One region of the Streptomyces sp. NPDC026377 genome, then DNA from elsewhere that is predicted to be linked to it. Evidence: riboswitches for the same ligand, from Rfam matches in the RefSeq annotation. Region 1 holds a riboswitch; the other holds the start of a gene.
What was found. Region 1 has a riboswitch for glycine ahead of gcvT (glycine cleavage system aminomethyltransferase GcvT). Riboswitches for the same ligand answer to the same signal wherever they lie in the genome.
Positions count from the first base shown of each region.

Region 2: linked by a shared signal. The riboswitch ahead of gcvP (aminomethyl-transferring glycine dehydrogenase) and the one ahead of gcvT (glycine cleavage system aminomethyltransferase GcvT) in region 1 are both predicted to bind glycine.

Region 1 is NZ_JBVHPV010000002.1:28,131-35,151, forward strand. It holds gene ACZ4MU_RS04275 (ABC transporter substrate-binding protein) at 1-518, opposite strand, end outside; gene ACZ4MU_RS04280 (ABC transporter permease) at 583-1,581, opposite strand; gene ACZ4MU_RS04285 (enhanced serine sensitivity protein SseB C-terminal domain-containing protein) at 1,961-2,758, opposite strand; gene ACZ4MU_RS04290 (enhanced serine sensitivity protein SseB) at 2,883-3,650, opposite strand; gene ACZ4MU_RS04295 (AAA family ATPase) at 3,737-4,399, opposite strand; glycine riboswitch at 4,527-4,648, shown strand; gene gcvT (glycine cleavage system aminomethyltransferase GcvT) at 4,792-5,904, shown strand; gene gcvH (glycine cleavage system protein GcvH) at 5,974-6,351, shown strand; gene glyA (serine hydroxymethyltransferase) at 6,379-7,021, shown strand, end outside.
Region 2 is NZ_JBVHPV010000007.1:8,174-15,194, reverse strand. It holds gene ACZ4MU_RS16460 (hypothetical protein) at 1-434, shown strand, start outside; gene ACZ4MU_RS16455 (DUF5999 family protein) at 805-1,011, shown strand; gene gcvP (aminomethyl-transferring glycine dehydrogenase) at 1,138-4,023, opposite strand; glycine riboswitch at 4,084-4,218, opposite strand; glycine riboswitch at 4,219-4,316, opposite strand; gene ACZ4MU_RS16445 (PRC-barrel domain-containing protein) at 4,428-4,808, shown strand; gene ACZ4MU_RS16440 (DNA polymerase IV) at 4,721-6,265, opposite strand; gene ACZ4MU_RS16435 (MerR family transcriptional regulator) at 6,322-6,948, opposite strand.

The sequences.
Region 1 (7,021 bases):
TTGTCGCCGCCCTCCAGGTGCGACTTGAAGTACGTCGGGCCGTTGGACAGGGCCTCGGGGGCGAAGTTCGAGCGCTCGACGGCGTACTTGATGTCCTTCGAGGTGATCGGCGTGCCGTCCTCGAACTTCAGCCCCTTCTTCAGGGTGTACGTCCAGGTCTTCGCGTCGGGGCTGGCCTTGCCGAGCGACTCCGCGAGGTCCGGGACCACGGTCAGGCCGTCCTTGCCGGCGGCCGGCTTGAACGTGGTGAGCGTACGGCCGTACAGACGGGAGAAGTTCTGCACCCAGCCGTAGTACGTGTTGCCCGGGTCCAGGGAGTCCGGAACGTCCGACATGGCGTAGGTGGCGGTGCCACCCTTCTTGTCGGACTTGTTCACGATCTGGCTGAGCGCGGCGTCGGTGACCGACTTACCGCCCTTCTTGCCCCCGTCGTCGTCCTTGGAGTCGTTGCACGCGGTGGCCCCCAGTGTCAGCGCCACGGCGGTAGCGATCAGAACGGTCGCTTTTCTCGTCTTCACCTGAGGAATGCCCCCTCTATGGATGGTTGCGGCAGATGTGTCGTGTGTGGCAGGTGCCGCGTGCTTACTTGCCTCGCGGGTCGAGGGCGTCTCGCAGCCCGTCGCCCAGCAGGTTGAACGCCAGGACCGTGATGAAGATGGCCAGGCCCGGCACGATCATGTACTGCGGGTCCGCCTCGTAGAGGTCGGTCGCGGTGGAGAGCATTCCGCCCCACGATGCCTGCGGCGGCGAGATGCCGACGCCGAGGAAGCTGAGTCCGGCCTCGAACAGGATGTTCGTGGGGATCAGGAGCGTGGCGTAGACCAGGATCGGCGCCACCAGGTTCGGCAGCAGTTCCCTGATCAGGATGAACGGGCCACGGGCGCCGAGGCTCTTGGCGGCCTCGACGAACTCGCGCTCGCGCAGGCTGAGCGTCTGGGCCCGGACGATACGGCCCATGTACGGCCAGCTGAAGAAGCCGATCACGAAGATCAGCACGCTGATCCTCAGGGGAAGTCCGGTCATGCCGAACGCCCCGTCCTGGAGCGACGCGGAGATCGAGATGGCGAAGAGCAGCAGCGGGAACGCCAGGAAGACGTCCATCGCGCGGCTGATCAGGGTGTCCGCCCAGCCGCCGTAGAACCCTGCCGTGACGCCCATGATCACGCCGATGACGACCGAGAGCAGCGTGGCGCCGCCCGCGACGAGCAGCGACACCCAGGAGCCCTCGATGATGCGGGACAGGATGTCGCGCCCGTACTGCGGGTCGACCCCCAGCGGGTGCTCCCAGCTCATCCCGCCCCAGGCTCCCTTGGGTGCCAGCAGAGCCGGGTCGATCAGATCCTGGTGGAACTCGTTCGGGTCGAGCCCGAACGCCCACTGGATGGGCTTGGAGAGAACGGCGAGCAGGACGAGCAGGACGACGACGACGCCACCGGCGACCGCGAGTTTGTCGCGCTTGAAGCGCGTCCAGGCGATCTGTCCGAGTGAACGGCCCTCGATCTGGCTCTGCTTGGCCCCCGTGAGTACTGCCTCCGGCGGCACCTCGGCAGCCGATCCGGTGGTCTCGAGCGGTGCGGTCACAGTGCCTCTGACCCCTCCCGGCCGGCGGTTGGCCGGCCCGTACCAGCCGCTGTGGCGGCTTGTTCCATCAGGTGGTGCGGTGATCTGCGACGGGCCAACCGGCCCTTGTTAGCCGGGAGTCTTCAACGCGTTCGCGATCACCCGCCAGACCTGACGGTGAATGGTTGCCTAAACGTGATGCGGTCAGATGACTTCCGTTATGCGGACGTCGTGATCGTCTGAGCGGACCAGTCAGGCACTAACCGACCAGATCGGTCATGTCGCCCAACTGCCCTGATGAACTGGCGAATTGGGTGGACCAGTCGGTGACAACCGGGACAGGGCCGGCGGTTGGGTACGGGTGGGGCGTGTGCGGCTTGTGCGACTTGCGGGGGCGCGGTCAGTAGGCGCGCGGGGCGGCCGGCGGATAGCCGTAGCCGCTCGCCGGGGCCGCCGGGGCGGCGTGCGCCTCGCGGTCGTAGAAGGGCCGCCCCTTGGCGCGCAGCCACATCCCGACCGGGTCGTACTCGTCGGAGAGGGCGACCGTGGAGACCGGCAGGCCCTCGGGGACGGCGGCGACCGACTGCTGCATCATCGCGCGCACCGCGTCGACGGAGTGCGGCCCGGTGTCGTAGAGGTCGAGGCCGATGGCGAGGTAGGGGGTGCCGAGCGCGGGCTGCACCCAGGCGCGGCGCAGCGCCCGCACGGCCGGGGTGCGGTGCGCGTGCTGCGTGAGCAGGGCGTAGAACTGCGGGATCTCCACGGCCGGTTCGGTGATCCGCAGCGGGCCCGCGGGCATCCGGTCCAGGCCCGTGGCGATCCGGCGCAGGTCGGGCCACGGGATGCCGACCCCGCCGCCGGGGGCGTGCGGGTTGAGCCAGATCCCGTACCGGTCGGGGTAGAGGGCGCGCGCGATGTCCCGGCCGGTGACCACCTCGTGGGCCCGGTTCCAGCCACTGGCGGAGAGCTCCTGGGCGGAGGTCACACAGGGTGCGTACGCCACCCCGTCGATCTCCATGTTCCCGTACTGCGCGTCGGGGGCGCCGGGGCCGCCGTGCCACAGCAGCATCCACAGCCGGCCGGAGGAGGGATCGGCGAGGGCGTGCAGCAGCGCCTCGTACGCGTCGTAGCGCCCGGGGGCCACCTGGCGCAGCATGTGCTCGACCTGCCCGGCCGCCGCGGTGCCTGACGCACTCACCCTGGGTCCCGCCCCTCTTCGGTCCCCCGCGGCGCCGGTGCACAGGCGGGCGGCCGTGGGGGTTCTACGGATTATGGAACCAGCTTATGCGGGAGGGCGGCGCGGCGGCCCGCGCGTGGGCGGACTAGAGGGCGGGGCGCGTGTAGAAGGGGCGCACCCGGTCCCGCATCCAGTCCCCCACCGGGTCCTGGGCGACGTCGAGCAGCACCAGGTTCACCGGCCAGCCCACCGGGACGCGGCCCAGCGCCCGGCCGAGCGCCTCCATGGGGGCGTTGCGCCCGGCCCCGTCCCAGGTGGAGAACTCCACCCCGATGAAGAGCGTGGGCTCGTCCCCTTCGATGGAGGCGAGCGCGCGGCGGGCGGTGCGCACCACGCCGATGGCTTCGAACTCGGCGGAGGCGGCGGCCAGGAAGTCCACCGGGTCCTCCTGCCAGTCGGGCTCGAAGAGCCGCACCCGGGCGCCGGTGGCGGGGCCGTCCAGGGCGGTGCGCCCGGTCCGGCACAGCTCGGCCACGGCGGGCGGCGGCAGCGGTACGCCGACCGCGCCCTCGGGGTTCAGCGCGATGCCCAGCTGCGGCGGCAGACCCCGGGCGAACTCCACGGCCGGCGCGATCGCGAACGACATGTGCGGGCCGACGCACTGGAGGAACTGCTGCTCGGAGCTGTAGACCGGGACGTACGGCGCGCCGTCGATCTCCATGGTGGGCAGATCGAGGTCCCGGCTGTCCTGGCCGCCGCCGTTGGGGAGCGGCACCCAGACGGGGTTGCGGCCCATCACCTCTATCAGGCGGGGGCCCGCCGTGGGGTTGCCCAGCGCCGCCGCCAGGGCCTCCTCCAGCTCGTTGCCCGGCCAGCCGCCGCCGCCCTGCGGGAGCGGGTGCGGGAAGTTCATATGCCGTCCTTCATCTGCGGGTGACTGCGGGCCGTACGGGGCCGCTCGCGCGTGCCCCGCGCGGAAACCGTCCCCGCGCGGAAACTCTAGCCCCGGCCGGGGGGCTCGCCGAAAGCGATGCGGTCCACCGTCCTCGCCGCCTCCCGGTCCAGCAGGACCGCCGACGCGACCCCCCTGGGGAGGCGGCCCGCCGCGACCGCCGCGATCAGGCGCGGCACCGCCCGGCAGTGGCGGGCGAAGGCGTACGCGGAGACCCTGCGGCCGCGCGCGGCCTGGCCCGCGAGCGCCACCTCGGGCGAGACGTCGAGCAGCACCAGATGGAGGGCGCGCCCCCGCCGGGCCGCCCGCCGCGCCAACGACCAGCGCACCCAGGCGTGGGTGCCGCAGTCGTGCACGACCAGGCCCTCGCCCGCCCGCAGGGCCCGGTGCATCCGCAGGAAGTGGGCGACGCGGGCCACCGGGCGGTACAGCGCGTACGGCACCCCGGGCAGCCGGGCCTCCCAGGCCCTGCGGGTGTCCTGGGAGTCGATGCCGAGACCGGGCGCCGCCTGCCGCAGCAGGGTCGTCTTGCCGCTGCCCGGCAGCCCGGAGACCACCACCACGTCGCCCGCCGCGAACCGAAGCGTGCGCGGGGCACGTCCGGCGCGCCCGCGCAGGTCCCGCACCACGGGCGCCGCACCGGGCGCCGTGGCGCGCTGCGCGGGCACCGCCGAGCGGGCCTTCGCCGCCGTGTGCCTGTGCACCGTCATCGGTCCCCCCTTGCCGGGTCGTGCGACCCTTCCCCAATGTACGTAAAGAGATGGTAATGAGAGCTGAGTGATGTGCCGTTCCGCGGACCCGTGCAATGATGTGCCCGCCAACTGCATACCGGCCGCTTGAATCCACGCGGGAGAGTCCCCGGCAGTTCCCCACGGCCCGAAAGGGCCGGGCGGATCGCGGGGCGCCGAAGGAGCAAGTCCCTCCCTTGAATCTCTCAGGCCCCGTACCGCGTGGATGAGGCAGATCTGAAAAGCGGGTCGCGCGTTCCCGGACGGCGCGGCTCCACCCAAGGTGCAAGCCGGGTCTCCCGGCGAACCTCTCAGGTTCCGATGACAGATGGGGAGGATCGTCCTCGCCGTCATGCCCTGGGAGCCACACCCTCATGAGCAACCCCCGTCTCACCGCCCTTGACGCGACGCACCGTTCGCTGGGCGCGACCATGACCGACTTCGCCGGCTGGGACATGCCGCTGCGCTACGGCAGCGAGCGCGACGAGCACAACGCCGTCCGCACCAGGGCCGGTCTCTTCGACCTCTCCCACATGGGCGAGATCACCGTCACCGGCCCGGAGGCCGTCAAGGCCCTGGACCACGCGCTCGTCGGCAACATCGCCACCATCGGCGTGGGCCGCGCCCGCTACACGATGATCTGCCAGGAGGACGGCGGCATCGTCGACGACCTGATCGTCTACCGCCTCGGCGAGAGCGAGTACATGGTCGTCGCCAACGCGGGCAACGCCCAGGTCGTCCTGGACGCGATCACCGAGCGCGCGGCCGGTTTCGACGCCGAGGTCCGCGACGACCGCGACGCCTACGCGCTGCTCGCCGTCCAGGGCCCCGAGTCCCCGGGCATCGTCCAGTCGCTCACCGACGCCGACCTGGACGGCCTGAAGTACTACGCGGGCCTGCCCGGCACCGTGGCCGGCGTCCCGGCGCTGATCGCCCGTACGGGTTACACCGGCGAGGACGGCTTCGAGCTCTTCGTGGCCCCGGCCGACGCCGAGAAGCTGTGGCAGGCGCTGACCGAGGCGGGCAAGGCCGCGGGCCTGGTGCCGTGCGGTCTGTCCTGCCGCGACACCCTGCGCCTGGAGGCGGGCATGCCGCTGTACGGGCACGAGCTGACCACCGGGCTCACCCCGTTCGACGCGGGGCTCGGCCGGGTCGTGAAGTTCGAGAAGGAGGGCGACTTCGTGGGGCGCGCGGCCCTGGAGGCCGCCGCCGAGCGCGCCGCCGCCAAGGCGCCGCGCAAGCTGGTCGGCCTGGTGGCACAGGGCCGCCGGGTGCCGCGCGCCGGGTTCTCCGTGGTCGCGAACGGGGAGGTCGTGGGCGAGGTGACCTCGGGCGCCCCGTCCCCGACGCTGGGCAAGCCGATCGCCATGGCGTACGTGGACGCCGAGCACGCCGCACCGGGCACCTCCGGTGTCGGCGTGGACATTCGCGGTACGCATGAGCCGTACGAGGTCGTGGCGCTGCCGTTCTACAAGCGCCAGAAGTGACCCCTCGCACACGCCCCGCATGACTTTTCCGTTCACCACCACTCCCCCTCGTACAGGAGAATTCAGCTCATGAGCAACCCCCAGCAGCTGCGCTACAGCAAGGAGCACGAGTGGCTGTCGGACGCCGAGGGCGGCGTCTCGACGGTCGGCATCACGGAGCACGCGGCCAACGCGCTCGGTGACGTGGTGTTCGTCCAGCTCCCGGCGGTCGGTGACACGGTGACCGCGGGCGAGACCTGCGGTGAGCTGGAGTCGACCAAGTCGGTCAGCGACCTGTACTCCCCGGTGACGGGCGAGGTGGTCGAGGCCAACCAGGAGGTCGTCGACGACCCGTCGCTGGTCAACTCCGCCCCGTTCGAGGGCGGCTGGCTGTTCAAGGTGCGCGTCGAGGGCGAGCCGGACGACCTGCTCTCCGCCGACGAGTACACCGCGTTCGCAGGCAGCTGACCTTCCGGCGTAAGGACTGATCTTCCGATGTCGCTTCTGAACACCCCCCTCCACGAGCTGGACCCGGACGTCGCCGCCGCCGTCGACGCCGAGCTCCACCGTCAGCAGTCCACCCTCGAAATGATCGCCTCGGAGAACTTCGCTCCGGTCGCGGTCATGGAGGCCCAGGGCACGGTCCTCACCAACAAGTACGCCGAGGGCTACCCGGGGCGCCGCTACTACGGCGGCTGCGAGCACGTGGACGTGACCGAGCAGATCGCGATCGACCGGGTCAAGGACCTGTTCGGCGCGGAGTACGCCAACGTCCAGCCGCACTCCGGCGCCTCCGCCAACCAGGCCGCCCTGTTCGCGATCGCCCAGCCCGGCGACACGATCCTCGGCCTGGACCTGGCGCACGGCGGCCACCTCACCCACGGCATGCGCCTGAACTTCTCCGGCAAGCAGTTCAACGTGGTCCCGTACCACGTTGACGAGGCCGGTCTGGTGGACATGGCCGAGGTCGAGCGCCTGGCCAAGGAGCACCGCCCCAAGGTGATCATCGCGGGCTGGTCCGCGTACCCGCGCCAGCTGGACTTCGCCGAGTTCCGCCGCATCGCGGACGAGGTCGGGGCCCTGCTGTGGGTCGACATGGCGCACTTCGCGGGTCTGGTCGCGGCCGGGCTGCACCCGA
Region 2 (7,021 bases), on a different contig from region 1:
TGGACCGCATCACCCCGGGCGCCCGCGCCCCGCACAGCCGACTGGCCGGCTGGCGCTTCCTCATCAGCGACGCGGGGAGCGCGGTCGCCGCGGCGGACACCATGCTCACCCCGGACGGCTGGGCCTTCTCGCACTTCTTCGAAGGGCCCTACATCGCCTCCACCCAGCGCGCGCTGCGCCAGGCCGAGGCGCTCACCACGGACGTCGAGGCCCGGCTGCTCTCGGTGCCCGAGCTGTACATGCTCACCCTGTGGCTGCGGCGCGACCTCACGGCCGACCCCGAGTCGGGCGAGCTGGACCCGGCCGACCTGCTGGTGCCGCTGGCGCCCGCCCCGCCCGGCATCTGCGCCCACCGGCCGCACCGGGTCTCCGAGCTGCTGCCGGTGATGACCCTGCGGCTCACCCCCGCGCCGCTGCTGAGCCAGCCCGCCTGACGGGCCGGCGGGCCCGCCGAGCCGGCCGGCCCGCCACCGCGGTCGCGCGCCTGCCAGGACCACCACAGCGCCCCGGAGCCCCCTGCGGCCCGGGGCGCTGTCGCGTACGCCCGCGCGCGCTCTCCTCCGTACGGGCTAGTCCGTAACGGTCAGTACGAACCACCCGAAGAGGCAGGGCAGTTGAGTTGAACCGGCCGCACGAGTGATGCGTCAATATGCGGTAGGAAGTGGTGCCGTGAAATCCCTGCGGATTGACGTCCGTGGGGCAACACTGGGAGCGCACCGACCGACTGAGCAACGGGGGGCGGCCATGAACACCGCATCGAGCCGCAGGACATTCACTACTACGACGCAGCGAGAGAACGCATCCATGTGCCAGCACCAGCCAGCCTGCCCGACAGCCGACTCCGCCGACCGGGAGGCCGCGCAGCTCGTGGCGCACCACCCGGAGCAGGGCTGGAGCCTGCTGTGCAACGGCGTCCTGATCTTCGAGGACACCGGTGAGCTGCTGCCGGACGGGCGGATCATCGCCCCGCACCGGGCACTGACCGCAGGACAGGTGGCGAAGGCCGCTTAGCGCGGGCCACGGGCACGGACGCCGCGCCGCGCCGCACAGGAGAACAGCACCGCACAAGAAGGGGCCGGCCCGGGGAGGAACTCCCCGCACCGGCCCCGACGTATGTCAGCCGTAGACGGCCCTACGTCAGTGGTCGTACTCGTCCAGCGGAGGGCAGGAGCAGACCAGGTTGCGGTCGCCGAAGGCGCCGTCGATGCGACGCACCGGCGGCCAGTACTTGTCGGCCTTCGAGACCCCGGCCGGGAAGACCGCCTCCTCGCGGCTGTACGCGTGGTTCCACTCGCCGCCCAGCGCCGCCGCCGTGTGCGGGGAGTTCGCCAGCGGGTTGTCGTCGGCGGGCCACTCGCCCGAGGCGACCTTTTCGATCTCGCCACGGATCGCGATCATCGTCTCGCAGAACCGGTCGATTTCGATCAGGTCCTCGGACTCGGTCGGCTCGATCATCAGCGTGCCGGCCACCGGGAACGACATGGTCGGCGCGTGGAAGCCGTAGTCGATCAGACGCTTGGCGATGTCGTCGACGCTGACGCCGGTCGCCTTCGAGAGCGGCCGCAGATCCACGATGCACTCGTGCGCCACCAGGCCGTTGGGGCCGGTGTAGAGCACCGGGTAGTGCGGCTCCAGGCGCTTGGCGATGTAGTTGGCCGCGAGGACCGCGACCTGCGTGGCGCGCTTGAGGCCCTCGGCACCCATCAGCCGGACGTACGCCCACGAGATCGGCAGGATGCCGGCCGAGCCCCAGGGGGCGGCCGAGATCGGGCCGACACCCGTCTCGGGGCCGGCGGTCGGCTGGAGCGGGTGGTTGGGCAGGTACGGCGCGAGGTGCGCGCGCACACCGACCGGGCCCACACCGGGGCCGCCGCCGCCGTGCGGGATGCAGAACGTCTTGTGCAGGTTCAGATGCGAGACGTCGCCGCCGAACTTGCCCGGCTTGGCGAGGCCCACCAGCGCGTTGAGGTTGGCGCCGTCCACATAGACCTGGCCGCCCGCGTCGTGCACCTCGCCGCAGATGTCCGCGACGTGCTCCTCGAACACCCCGTGCGTGGACGGGTAGGTGATCATCAGCACCGACAGCTCGTCGCGGTACTGCTCGATCTTGGCGCGCAGGTCCGCGATGTCGACCTCGCCGTCGTCGGCGGTCTTCACCACGACCACCTTCATCCCGGCCATCACGGCGCTGGCCGCGTTGGTGCCGTGGGCGGAGGACGGGATCAGACAGACCGTGCGCTGGTCGTCGCCGTTGGCGCGGTGGTAGGCGCGGACCGCGAGCAGACCCGCGAGCTCGCCCTGCGAACCGGCGTTGGGCTGGATGGACACCGCGTCGTACCCGGTGACCTCGGCGAGGCGCTCCTCCAGCTCATGGATGAGCGTGAGGTAGCCCCCGGCCTGCTCGACCGGCGCGAAGGGGTGGATCTGCCCGAACTCGGGCCAGGTGACCGGCTCCATCTCGGTGGTCGCGTTCAGCTTCATGGTGCAGGAGCCGAGCGGGATCATGCCGCGGTCCAGCGCGTAGTCACGGTCGGCGAGCTTGCGCAGGTAGCGCAGCATCGCGGTCTCGGAGCGGTGCTGGTGGAAGACCGGGTGGGTGAGGAACTCGTCGGTGCGCAGCAGCGCGCCCGGCAACGTGTCGGGGGCCGAGGCGTCCAGCGCCTCGATGTCGCCCTCGGCGCCGAAGGCGGCCCAGACGGCGGCGACGCGCTCGCGGTCGGTGGTCTCGTCGCAGGCGATCGAGACGGTGTCGGCGTCGACCAGGTGCAGGTTGACCGCGCCGTCCCGGGCGGCGGCGACGGCCTCGGCGGCCTTGCCGGGGACCCGGACGGTCAGCGTGTCGAAGTACGAGCCGTGCACGACCTCCACACCGGCGGCGCGCAGGCCCTCGGCGAGGATCACCGCGTACCGGTGGGTGCGGCGGGCGATCTGCCGCAGGCCGTCCGGGCCGTGGTAGACCGCGTACATGCCCGCCATGACGGCGAGCAGGACCTGCGCGGTGCAGATGTTGCTGGTGGCCTTCTCGCGGCGGATGTGCTGCTCGCGAGTCTGCAGCGCTAGGCGGTACGCCTTGTTGCCGTCCGCGTCGACGGACACGCCGACCAGACGACCGGGCAGGCTGCGGGCGAACTTCTCCTGGACCGCCATGTAGCCGGCGTGCGGGCCGCCGAAGCCCATGGGGACGCCGAAGCGCTGGGTGGTGCCGACGGCGATGTCCGCGCCGAGCTCGCCGGGCGAGGTCAGCAGGGTCAGGGCGAGCAGGTCGGCGGCGACGGTGACGATCGCGCCCAGCTCGTGGGCCTCGTCGATGACCGGCTTGAGGTCGCGGACCTCGCCGGAGGCGCCCGGGTACTGGAGCAGTACGCCGAACACACCGCGCTCGGCCACCTCGGCCGGGATGCCGCGGCTCAGGTCGGCGACGACGACCTCGACCCCCGTCGGCTCGGCACGCGTCTCTATGACGGCCACCGTCTGCGGCAGGGTGTCGGCGTCGACGAGGAAGACCCCGCCCTTGACCTTGCCGACGCGGCGGGAGAGCGCGAGCGCCTCGGCGGCCGCGGTGCCCTCGTCGAGCAGCGAGGCGCCGGAGGTGGGCAGTCCGGTGAGGTCGGCGACGACGGTCTGGAAGTTGAGCAGCGCCTCCAGTCGGCCCTGCGAGATCTCCGGCTGGTACGGCGTGTACGCCGTGTACCAGGCCGGGTTCTCCATGACGTTGCGCAGGATCACCGGCGGGGTGAACGTGCCGTAGTAGCCCAGGCCGATCATCGGCGCCAGGACCTTGTTGCGGTCGGCGAGGGAGCGCAGCTCGGCCAGGACCTCGGCCTCGGTGCGGGCGCCGGGCAGACCCAGCGCCTCGGCGCTCTTGATCACGTCCGGCACCGCCGCGGCGGTCAGCTCGTCGAGCGAGCCGTAGCCGACCTGCGCGAGCATCTTCGCCTGGGCCTCGGCGTCGGGCCCGATGTGACGCTGCTCGAAGGGGATGCCACGCTCGAGCTCGGTGAGCGGCATGCGGTTGGCGGTCATTACGGAGGCCTCCTGGTCTGCACGACCTGCGAGGGGCACCGCGGCGCGGGTGCCCGGACGGCCTCCCCCTCTGTCATCTCAACCTGAGAGCTTCACCGGGGCGCGTGGGGGCGTCCCGGCTTTCACCGTCGGTGAGGAAGGGGTGCGCGCTCGGGCCTTCGCCCGTACGTCCCCCGTCCTGCTTTCCAGAGTGACCTCGTCCGCGCGGTACGTGGGCCTGAGAGATTCCGGGGAGGATTTGCTCCTTCGGCGCCTCCGGACATCTTTCCGGAGGACTCTCCCGCACGGGGTCAGCAGCCATCGCCAGCCTACCAGCGCGTCCCGGCCCTGATCCTTCGAGTGGCCGACACCCCGGTTGTGCACTTTCGTAGTGTTACGAGCAGTTGCGACCTGTTGGAGGGACCGTGCAGACCGATATCGATCCGCGCAGCCTGATCGGCCGCAAGGCGTTCGACCGTAACGGCAACAAGATCGGCACGGTGGACGAGGTCTACCTCGACGACGCCACCGGAGTCCCCGAGTGGGCCGCCGTACGCACCGGCCTGTTCAGCCGGGACGCCTTCGTCCCCCTGGAGCCCAGCGCCCTCGTCGACGAGGCGCTGCACATCCCCTACGACCGGGCGCTGATCAAGGACGCTCCCGACTTCGGCGTCGGCCGCCACCTCTCCCCCGAACAGGAGCTCCAGCTCTACCACCACTACGGTCTGGACATCGCCGCCCCCGATCCGCTGCCCGGCACCGACCGGGACTTCGGACGGCTCGCGGGCGAGGAGGACGACGCCTGACCCAGCGCACCGCCGGGCTCTCCCGGTCCGCCGTCACCCGTCTGCTCCTGCCCGGCCCCTTCACCCGTCCGCCCGCCCGCCCCGTGCCCTGCCGGGTCCACCAGCGGCAGCGGCTCGGATGGCTCCAGGTCGGGGTCGTCCACCCGGAACGTCCGCACCCGGCCGGGCACGGGGGAAGTGGGCGTCTCGAACCGGACGGTCACCCGGCCCACTCCGCTGCCCTGCACCCAGCCGGGGCCGAAAACGCGGTGGTGCACATCGTGCCCTGCCAGCCAGCGCCGCTCGGCCGGGTCCACCGTCTCGGGCTGCTCGGGGGCCACCGCCTCCGCCTCGGTCCCGTCGGGCGCCGGCTCGGCCGGGTCCTGCCCGCCGGCCGCGCGCTCGCCCGCCGCCTGGGCGAAGAGGTCCTCCTGGGTGAAGTCGGCGAGGCCGCTGACCCCGACACCCAGCAGACGCACGCCGCCCGTGGTGTCGACGGAGTCGAGCAGCCGGCCGGCCGCCTCGCGCACCACGGCGAGGTCGTCCGTGGGCCCGCGCAGCGTCTCCGACCGGGTCAGGGTGGAGAAGTCGTATCTGCGGACCTTCAGGACGATCGTGCGGCCGGAGTGCCCGGACGCCCGCAGGCGCTGCACACAGCGGTCCGCGAGCCGTCCCACCTCGGTCATCACCCGCACCCGGTCGTGCAGGTCCACGTCGAAGGTGTCCTCCACCGACACCGACTTGGTGTCCCGCTCGGCCACCACCGGCCGGTCGTCCAGCCCGAGCGCCATCCGGTGCAGCGAGGCCCCGTGCGCCTTGCCCAGCAACCGGACGAGCTCGTCCTCCCCCGCCTCGGCCAGATCCGCCACCGTCGTCATCCCCGCCCTGCGCAGATGCTCACCCGTGGCGGGCCCCACGCCCGGCAGCGTCCTGACCGGCATCGGGGCGAGCAGCTCCCGCTCGGTGCCGGGCTCGATGAGCATCAGCCCGTTCGGCTTCGCCTCCTCCGAGGCGATCTTCGCGAGCATCTTGGACCCCGCCAGCCCCACCGACCCCGTCAGACCCGTCACCGCCAGGATGTCCGCACGCAGCCGCTGACCGGCCTCACGGGCCGACTGGGCGTCCCGCGCCACTCCCCCGGCCTCCAGGTCCACAAAGGCCTCGTCGAGGCTCAGCGGCTCCACCAGGGGCGACAACCGCCCCAGCAGCTCCATCACCTGCTCGCTGATCGAGCGGTAGAACGTGAAGCGCGGGACCAGATACGCGCCGTTGGGACAGAGCCGTCTCGCCTGCGCCATCGGCATCGCGGAGCGCGCGCCGAAGCGCCGTGCCTCGTACGACGCGGTGGCCACCACACCGCGCGGCCCCAGGCCGCCCACGATCACGGGTTTTCCGCGCAGGCTGGGCTTCGACGCCTGCTCTGCGGCGGCGAAGAAGGCATCCATGTCCAGATGCAGGATGGTCGGCGCGGCTCTCACACCACCGATGCTGCCTCACACCACTGACAATCGGCCCTCCCGGGCCCGGCCGCCCCTCAGACCGCGCGGTTGCGGCGCCGGGCCAGCTCGTCGGCCGGGTTGTTCCCGACCAGCGTCTCGCCGGTGTCGACCCGCTCGCCGTGCAGCTGGGACAGCGCGGTCTCCACATCGCGCCACACCACGCCGACCGCGATGCCGAAGACCCCCTGGCCGCCTTGGAGCAAGGTGACGACCTCGTCGGGCGAGGAGCACTCGTACACGGTCGCCCCGTCGCTCATCAGCGTCATCCGCTCCAGATCACGAAAGCCGCGCTCCCGCAGGTGCTGTACCGCGGTGCGGATGTTCTGGAGGGCGACCCCGGTGTCCAGGAATCGCTTGACGATCTTGAGGACCACGACGTCCCTGAAGCTGTACAGCCGCTGGGTGCCCGATCCGTACGCCGGACGCACACTGGGCTCGACCAGGCCGGTACGCGCCCAGTAGTCGAGCTGCCGGTAGGTGATCCCCGCCGCCGCGCACGCCGTCGGCCCCCGGTATCCGACGGTGTCGGCATCGTCCTCGCTGTCGTGAAGGGGGTGGCCACCACTCGTACCCGGCAGAGAGCTCGCAAGCGGATACGGCCCGCTCTCCCCCGGACGTCCGGGGGCCTCCCCTGCCGTACTGTCGCCGCCGCTGCTTCTCACGCCGACCCTCCGTCCTTGAACTGCCCTCACGACGGTAGGCAGTCACTCGGGGTGCGTCAACGATCGCCACACT